One region of the Rhizobium sp. NLR22b genome, then DNA from elsewhere that is predicted to be linked to it. Evidence: riboswitches for the same ligand, from Rfam matches in the RefSeq annotation. Region 1 holds a riboswitch; the other holds the start of a gene.
The links. Region 1 has a riboswitch for thiamine pyrophosphate ahead of thiC (phosphomethylpyrimidine synthase ThiC). Riboswitches for the same ligand answer to the same signal wherever they lie in the genome.
Positions count from the first base shown of each region.

Region 2: it holds a riboswitch for thiamine pyrophosphate, as region 1 does, so the genes downstream of both, thiM (hydroxyethylthiazole kinase) here and thiC (phosphomethylpyrimidine synthase ThiC) in region 1, are expected to answer to the same signal.

Region 1 is NZ_JABDWM010000028.1:35,248-39,513, forward strand. Features, by position in the region: gene HJC00_RS29740 (hypothetical protein) at 1-208, shown strand, start outside; gene HJC00_RS29745 (hypothetical protein) at 618-1,328, shown strand; TPP riboswitch at 1,526-1,637, shown strand; gene thiC (phosphomethylpyrimidine synthase ThiC) at 1,731-3,557, shown strand; gene thiO (glycine oxidase ThiO) at 3,559-4,266, shown strand, end outside.
Region 2 is NZ_JABDWM010000002.1:423,363-427,628, reverse strand. Features, by position in the region: gene HJC00_RS05730 (ABC transporter substrate-binding protein) at 1-182, opposite strand, end outside; gene HJC00_RS05725 (DUF1349 domain-containing protein) at 411-995, shown strand; TPP riboswitch at 1,124-1,220, shown strand; gene thiM (hydroxyethylthiazole kinase) at 1,271-2,074, shown strand; gene thiE (thiamine phosphate synthase) at 2,071-2,706, shown strand; gene thiD (bifunctional hydroxymethylpyrimidine kinase/phosphomethylpyrimidine kinase) at 2,703-3,512, shown strand; gene HJC00_RS05705 (GNAT family N-acetyltransferase) at 3,720-4,199, shown strand; gene HJC00_RS05700 (glycoside hydrolase family 3 N-terminal domain-containing protein) at 4,224-4,266, shown strand, end outside.

The DNA of each region.
Region 1 (4,266 bases):
GCATCTGCAGTTGGCAACCATCGACGGTGTGTCGCTGCCTGGTCTGCAATTGTCACTCGAGCGGCAGGAGGGCTCCGGGTCGACGAAGAAGACCTTTTTCCAACAATGGCTCCTGGATTTTGCTTTCGGTTGCGAGCTATTTTATCCGATCCAGCTATATGAACATCTCGCAACGAGCGAGAGGACGACAAAGGCGCTAAACCGTTAAGTGAATTGGGAGAATTTGGACCGGCCGCCACGTTCCTCCTTTGAAATCCACGTCTATTGAGTTTCCATATTCCGGGATGGAAGCATCGGCTCAGTCGCCAACGCTTGCAAACTCCAACAACAAGTCGGCGAGCGGATGGAGGATATCATGGACGACCTTGATGCGACGCAAGCAAAGGACGGCTCGGGCACACAGGCTTCAACAGGTGTGAACCAGCACGGCAGGAACATCGGAAGATGGTAAGAAAGTCTATCGGGAACCCGACCGTTAAACGGTACCCGCAAGGCGCAGTTCAAATCTTGCTGCTGGCATCAAATACGCTGACAACGCGCGCTCGCCTGCCAAAATCAAGGAAATTTGACGCGCAGGGTTCGCCCATCAAATTCACCGCAGAAAGGATTCGTTCTCCGTGTCATTTTGTTCTTCGAAACGCATTCGCATCGCCGCACTTGCAGCGACTGCCATCGTGCTGGGCACCCAGATCGCAATTGCGCAAGAACCGTCTATAGGGTCTCAGTGGCTGAACTCGCCAACATCTCGAGTGGAAGCGCTTGCGGTCCTTCAGACCTTGAATGCCAATCTCCTGAGTAACGCCAGTGCTACGTTGACCCTTGATCGCTGGTGCGCCGCGCACAAGCTCGCACCGGAAGGTTCTAAGATTGTAGCTCAGCGTGTGGGCGGGCAAGACAAGCCGGCCGATGAGCACATCCGTGAACTTCTGACCGTCGGACCCGGTGAGCTGATCGCTTATCGCCGCGTCCGCCTGGTCTGCGGCGACCGCGTCTTGTCGGAAGCCGACAACTGGTATGTACCCGCAAAATTAACTGCAGAGATGAATCAGGCTTTGAAGACCAGCGATATCGCGTTTGGCAGAGCCGTTCAGGCTCTTAATTTCACTCGCACAAACCTGTCTGCCAAGTTGCTCTGGTCCCCTCTATCCGAAGGCTGGGACATGGACGGCTTAACAGCGCATGAAACAAGTTCCCTCAGCCTGCCGCCGTTCCTGCTCGAACATCGTGCCGTACTGAAACTTCGAGACGGCACGCCGTTTAGCGCCTTGGTCGAAAGCTACACGGACAAAGTACTAGACTTTCCAGTTCCGCGCCTGCTTTCTCAATAGCGCTTCGGTAGCTCAGCATACTTGCTGAATTGCGCGGGATAAAAATCGACAGCCACTGCATGCGACAAAAGCGCCTGCCTTGCGGAAGCGTGCCGTCGGGCGACTGACTTGTCGATTCGTTGATCGCGGCGACGCACGATCCTGAGCCATCGCAGATGGTCACTTGACAGTCCCCTCGGCAAGCCTCTACCCTTTTTGGCATTCACCAGGGGGGTCCCGGCAAGGGGCTGAGATACTGCTATCGCGCGCAGTGACCCGTTGAACCTGATCCAGTTCATACTGGCGTAGGGACGGTGCAAGCGCTCGAGAGGTTTCGGATTCACGCGTGGAATCCGTGCCGGCGTCTTTCCATCATTCCGGCTGAGGACTGGGTCTCCAAACTCAAACTTGGAGCCTCAAACCGTGAACATCGCCGCAAAGAATATCACCCCAACCGTCACCACCGGCCCCTTGCCGACATCCAGGAAGATCTACAGTCGGGGGGACATCCATCCCGACATTTGCGTGCCGATGCGCGAAATCAGCCTTCATCCGACATCGGGCGAGCCGCCCGTTGTCGTCTACGACTCGTCCGGCCCCTATACGATCGAGGGCACCGAGATCCGTGTCGAACAGGGGCTGCCCTCACTGCGACGTGACTGGGTTCTCGCCCGCGGCGACGTCGAGGCCTATAAGGGCCGCCATGTCCGTCCCGAAGACAACGGCTTTGCCAGCGGCGAAAGGCTGACGCCCGAATTCCCCGCGCTACGCCAGCCGCTGCGCGCAAAGGATGGCAGTGCAGTCACCCAGCTCTCTTATGCGCGCGCCGGCATCGTCACGCCCGAGATGGAATTCATAGCCATCCGCGAAAACCTCGGCCGCAAGGCGCAGGAGGAGGCAATGGTTCGAGACGGCGAGAGCTTCGGCGCTCATATTCCGGACCATGTGACGGCGGAATTCGTCCGGCAGGAAGTGGCGGCGGGACGAGCGATCATCCCCGCCAACATCAATCATCCCGAAGCCGAGCCGATGATCATCGGCCGCAATTTCCTGGTGAAGATCAACGCCAATATCGGCAATTCGGCCATCACGTCGTCGATGGCCGAAGAGGTCGAGAAGATGCTCTGGGCGGCGCGCTGGGGTGCCGACACCGTCATGGACCTTTCCACCGGCCGCAACATTCACAACATCCGCGAATGGATCATCCGCAATTCGCCGCTACCAATCGGTACCGTGCCGCTCTACCAGGCGCTGGAGAAGGTCGAGGGCATTGCCGAGAACCTGACCTGGGAGGTGTATCGCGACACGCTGATCGAGCAGGCCGAACAGGGCGTCGACTATTTCACCATCCATGCCGGCGTGCGGCTTCACTACATCCCGCTCACCGTCAACCGCGTCACCGGCATCGTCTCGCGCGGCGGCTCGATCATGGCCAAGTGGTGTCTCCATCATCATCGCGAGAGCTTCCTCTACGAGCATTTCGAGGAGATCTGCGATATCTGCCGCGCCTATGACGTTTCCTTCTCGCTCGGCGACGGCCTGCGTCCTGGCTCCATCGCCGATGCCAACGATGCAGCGCAATTCGCCGAACTGGAAACACTGGGAGAGTTGACCAAGATCGCCTGGGCGAAAGACTGCCAGGTGATGATCGAAGGCCCCGGCCATGTGCCGATGCACAAGATCAAGGAAAACATGGACAAGCAGCTCAAGGTCTGCGGCGAGGCGCCCTTCTATACGCTTGGACCGCTGACGACGGATATCGCACCGGGTTACGATCACATCACCTCCGGCATCGGCGCAGCAATGATCGGCTGGTTCGGTACGGCGATGCTCTGCTACGTCACGCCCAAGGAGCACCTGGGGCTTCCCGACCGCAACGACGTGAAGGTAGGCGTCATCACCTACAAGATCGCGGCCCACGCGGCTGATCTCGCCAAGGGGCATCCGGCAGCACAGCTGCGCGATGACGCGCTCTCGCGTGCCCGTTTCGAATTCGGCTGGGAGGATCAGTTCAACCTCTCGCTGGACCCCGAAACCGCCCGCAGCTTCCACGACGAGACGTTGCCGAAGGAAGCCCAAAAGGTGACCCATTTCTGCTCCATGTGCGGCCCGAAATTCTGCTCCATGCGGATTTCGCACGATATCCGCGCCGAAGCGCAGAAGGAGGGGCTAGACGCGATGGCAGCGCGTTATCGCGAGGGCGGCGACCTCTATATGCCAGTTCAAACCCTGCAACATTCGGGCGAATGAGATGCGTGTGCTTGTCAAAGGGGCCGGCGTCGCCGGCCTGACGGTGGCGCATGAACTGCGCGCTCGAGATGCCGAGGTCACCGTGCTGGATCCATATGACGGTTTCCTGCGTGCTGCTTCGTGGCTCGCGGGCGGAATGTTGGCGCCTTGGTGCGAGCGGGAGAGTACTGATGACGCAGTACTCACGCGCGGTCTCACCGCCGCCGACAAATGGGAAGCAATGGTGCCGGGAGAGGTGCGACGAAACGGAACGCTCGTGGTCGCCTCTGCTCGCGATCTTGGTGAACTGCGACGCTTTGCCTGCCGCACGACGGGTTATGAATGGCTGGACGAGCCGGCGATCGCGGCGCTGGAACCCTCCCTTGCCGGGCGGTTCCGGCACGGGCTGTTCTTTCGCCGCGAAGCCCATCTCGATCCTCGGCGAGTGTTGTGTCTGCTGCGCACCAAGCTGACGGATCAGGGGGTCACCTTCGTGGGCGAGAGGCCGCACGAGAGCTTCGACAGTGTCGTCGATTGCACGGGCGCAGCGCAGATCGGCGAGGTAAAGGAATTGCGCGGCGTCCGCGGCGAAATGCTTTACCTTAGAAGCTTCGACGTGGATCTCTCCCGGCCGGTCCGCCTGCTCCATCCGCGTATCCCCGTCTACATCGTCCCGCGAGGAAACGGTCTGTTCATGGTCGGCGCGACGATGATCGAGACGGAATTCGAC
Region 2 (4,266 bases), on a different contig from region 1:
AGCGTTTCGAAAATATGCTGGGTGACGATGCCGACAAGATCAGCCGTCGACGACATCGGATCGAGCGTCGGCGGCTCGCCGATCGTCGCGACATTGATGACGCCGCCCTTTTCCTGGGCAAGCAGGGCGGACGGCAGGGCGACGAGCGCGGTGCCGAGCAGGAATGCGACCAGTGTTTTCATGTGATGGCTCCCGTTTAGTTCCATTATTATGCAATTCATCTTTTTGTAACAGAATAAGAACTGGATCGATCCTGTCAAGCGCGGGCGACGGATTATGCAGCCGCGGATAGCGCGACGCCGAAAAAGCACCATCTTCATCTGCGGCTGTCTGCGCTGCATGAAAGCGGCATGATATGCCAAAGTCAGGCGGTCGCCTTCGGTCAGGCTTCAACAGAACGGGAGAACGGGATGAGCATCGATTTCAACAAAGGAAAGTGGCTGAACGAGCCGGCCAGCTGGCGCGCAGACGAAACCAGCCTCACCCTGACGACCGACGAGAAAACCGATTTTTGGTGCGAAACCTATTACGGCTTCACCCGCGACAACGGCCATTTCCTCGCTTTTCCCACCGGTGACAGCTTCACCGCCGAGATCCGCATCCAGGGCGAATTCCGCACCCTCTACGATCAGGCCGGCCTGATGGTGCGCCTCGACGAAACACGCTGGGTGAAGTCAGGCGTCGAATTCACCGACGGCGAAGCCTTCCTCAGCGCCGTCGTCACCGACGGCAGATCCGACTGGTCGGTGTCCCAGCCCTTCAAGGAACTCGAAGATTTCCACATCCGCGTCACCGTTGCAGGCGGCGCCATGCGCATCCAGGCCTCCCGCGACGGCAGCCGCTGGCCGCTGCTGCGGCTAGCGCCCTTCCCGGCTGCCGACCGCTATGAAGTCGGGCCGGCGGCCTGCACGCCGGAGCGCAGCGGGTTGAGGGTGCGGTTTTCGGAGTTTTCGATCGGGCCGGCGATTACGACGGATCTTCACGATTTGAGTTAGCCGGATAGGATGCGATCGGGATTGCATTCCTGAGCAGCAACGTTCACGCCTAAAGCGCAGCCGCAAGGAGAGTACCGAACCCTCATTTTCGAGATGACATCCGCCCCGTTCTCTGCGAAAAAGAGCGCGATGAGAGACAGGGGCGCCCGTCGACAGACGGGCTGAGAAGCACCCTTCGAACCTGAACCGGATAATGCCGGCGGAGGGAGTCGCTCGGGGTCGCGGTTTCGCCCGCACGAATTGCCCCGTGCCCGCCCCCGCCTGAAAGGGGCGCCATGCAAAACAAGATCACGTCGGGAGCCATGCTGAAGGCGATGCGCGAAAAGCCGCCGCTCGTCCAGTGCATCACCAATTATGTCGCCATGAACATCGCGGCCAATGTTCTGCTTGCGTCGGGCGCCTCGCCCGCCATGGTGCACGCCGCTGAAGAAGCCGGCGAATTCGCCGGCATCGCGAATGCATTGACCATCAACATCGGCACGCTTTCGACGCAATGGATCGAAGGCATGCAGACGGCGGCGAGGGCCGCCAACGCAGCCGGCAAACCATGGGTCCTCGATCCGGTCGCGCATTACGCGACGGCCTTCCGCCGCGGAGCGGTCGCCGATCTCCTGGCGCTGAAGCCGACGATCATCCGCGGCAATGCTTCCGAGATCATCGCCCTTGCCGGCGGAGAGAGCCGCGGCCAGGGCGTCGACAGCCGCGACCCGGTCGAGCAGGCGGAAGGCTCGGCGCGGCGGCTCGCCGAGCGACAGCGGGCGGTGGTCGCCGTCACCGGTGCGGCCGATTTCGTCACCGATGGTGAAAGAGCCGTGCGCATCAAAGGCGGATCGGTCCTGATGCCGCAGGTCACCGCACTCGGCTGCTCGCTCACCTGCCTGATCGGCGCCTTTGCCGCGACCGCCCCTGAGGATACGTTCGGGGCGACAGTTGCGGCCCTTGCGACCTTCTCCGTCGCGGGCGAGGATGCCGCCCTCGGGGCGGCCGGCCCCGGCTCCTTCGCTTGGCGTTTCCTCGATGCGCTGTCAGCCCTGGACGCCGAAACGCTCGATGCCCGGGCAAGGATTTCGGCCGTATGAAGGTTTTCGACCTTTCGCTCTATCTCGTCCTCGACCCCGAACTCTGCGCCGGGATCGGCATGGTCGAGACCGCGCGCCTTGCCGTTGCCGGCGGCGCCACGATGGTGCAACTGCGCGACAAACATGCGGGCACGACCAGAATGATCGAGACCGGCCGAGCCTTGAAACAAGCGCTTGCGGGAACCGGCGCCCTGCTCATCGTCAACGACGATGTCGAGGCGGCGATCGCCATAAGTGCCGACGGCCTGCATATCGGCCAGGAAGACATGGACGCGCGCACGGCACGGACGATGATCGGCCCCGGGATGATCCTCGGCCTCTCGGTCGAGACCGCGCCGCTTGCTAGCGCCGTCGATCCCGGTCTCGTCGATTATGCCGGCGTCGGACCGGTCTTTGCGACGCCGACCAAGGCCGACCACAAGCAGCCGATCGGCTTTGACGGTCTGGCAAGGCTGGTGAAGGCTTCGCCGGTGCCGTCAGTCGCCATCGGCGGCCTCAAGGCGAACCACGTGGCCGAGGTATTTGCCGCAGGCGCCAATGGGCTTGCCGTCGTCTCAGCCATCGCCGGCACGCCGGACCCCGAGGCGGCCACGCGCCGCATCGCCGCAGAAATCCGAAAGGTCCGCCCATGATCCGCAACGTTCTCTCCATCGCCGGCTCCGATCCCTCGGGCGGCGCCGGCATCCAGGCCGATCTCAAGGCCTTTTCCGCCCGCGGCGTCTACGGCATGGCGGTGCTGACCGCGCTGACGGCGCAGAACACGCAAGGGGTGAGCGGCGTGCATCTGGTGCCGCCGCAATTCGTCGCCGACCAGGTCGATGCCGTCTTTGCCGATGTGCGCGTCGACGCCGTCAAGATCGGCATGATCGCCAATGCCGGCATCGCCGAGGCCGTTGCCGCAGCCCTCGCGCACCGGCGTGGCATCCCCGTCGTTCTCGACCCGGTGATGATCGCCAAGGGGGGCGCCGCCCTGCTCGCACCTGAAGCGGTCGACGTGCTGACCAGGCGGCTGCTGCCACTTGCCACGCTTCTCACCCCGAACCTGCCGGAAGCCGCCGCACTTCTGCACCAGCCGGTCGCGACAAACCGGGCCGAGATGGCCGCCCAGGCCGAGCGGCTGCGCGCCCTTGGTCCGGCCGCCGTGCTGGTCAAGGGCGGACACCTCGACGGTGACGAAAGCCCCGACGTGCTTGCCACTGCCGACGGCCTGCACTGGTTCGAGGCGCGACGCGTGCCGACCAAGAATACCCACGGCACCGGCTGCACGCTGTCCAGCGCGCTGGCCGCCGAACTCGCCAAAGGCGACTCGACGCCAGGGGCTGTTGCCATTGCCAAGGACTATCTCGCCGGCGCGGTCGCAGCCGCCGGAAAGCTCAGCGTCGGCTCCGGCCACGGTCCGGTGCAGCATTTCCACGCGCTCTGGCAAGAGGGCGAATAGGCGCTGGCATCGGCAAACAGATGCAAATGTAAAACGGCCCGGCTTGTTCCGGGCCGTTTTGCATTGGACCCATACCGCACGTCGAGGCCGCAACGAGAACAGTCGCGTCCAAGAAAATCCCTGTTGACAAGCCTTCTGAGATGGCCAAGTCTATGACATTAAAAGGGGATATATTCCGCAATAACGGAACATCCAGAGGAGAGACGGGTGCCGGACCTGCTTGTGAGCTTATATTCCACTAGGCTCGCCGAACTGAAAGAGCGGGCTGACGTCGTCGGCGCCTCCATCCGTCCGGCTCTTCCTGCGGAACTGCACCTCGTGGTCAACTGGGTTCGCGAACAATTCAGCGAGAATTGGGCGAGCGAGGTTTCGGTCGCTTTTTCCCGCCAGCCCGTCGCCTGCCTGATATCAGTCGAAGGCGGCAAGTTGCTTGGCTTTGCCTGCTACGACACCACGGCGCGTGGCTTCTTCGGCCCGACCGGCGTCGATTCCGGAGCACGCGGCAGGGGCATCGGCCTCGCGCTGTTTTCCGCCTGCCTTGAGACAATGAAGACGCTCGGCCATGCCTACGCCTTCATCGGCGATGCCGGCCCCGTCGACTTCTACGCCAGGACCGCAGGCGCCATCGTTATCCCCGCCCCCGACAAGGGCATTTACGAAGGCATGCTCAGAAGCGCGCCGAAATGACCATCTGATACCGGAGTTCCAGAATTGTCCTCGACCCCTCTTGCCCTTTTCGTCGGGCTTCCGAATC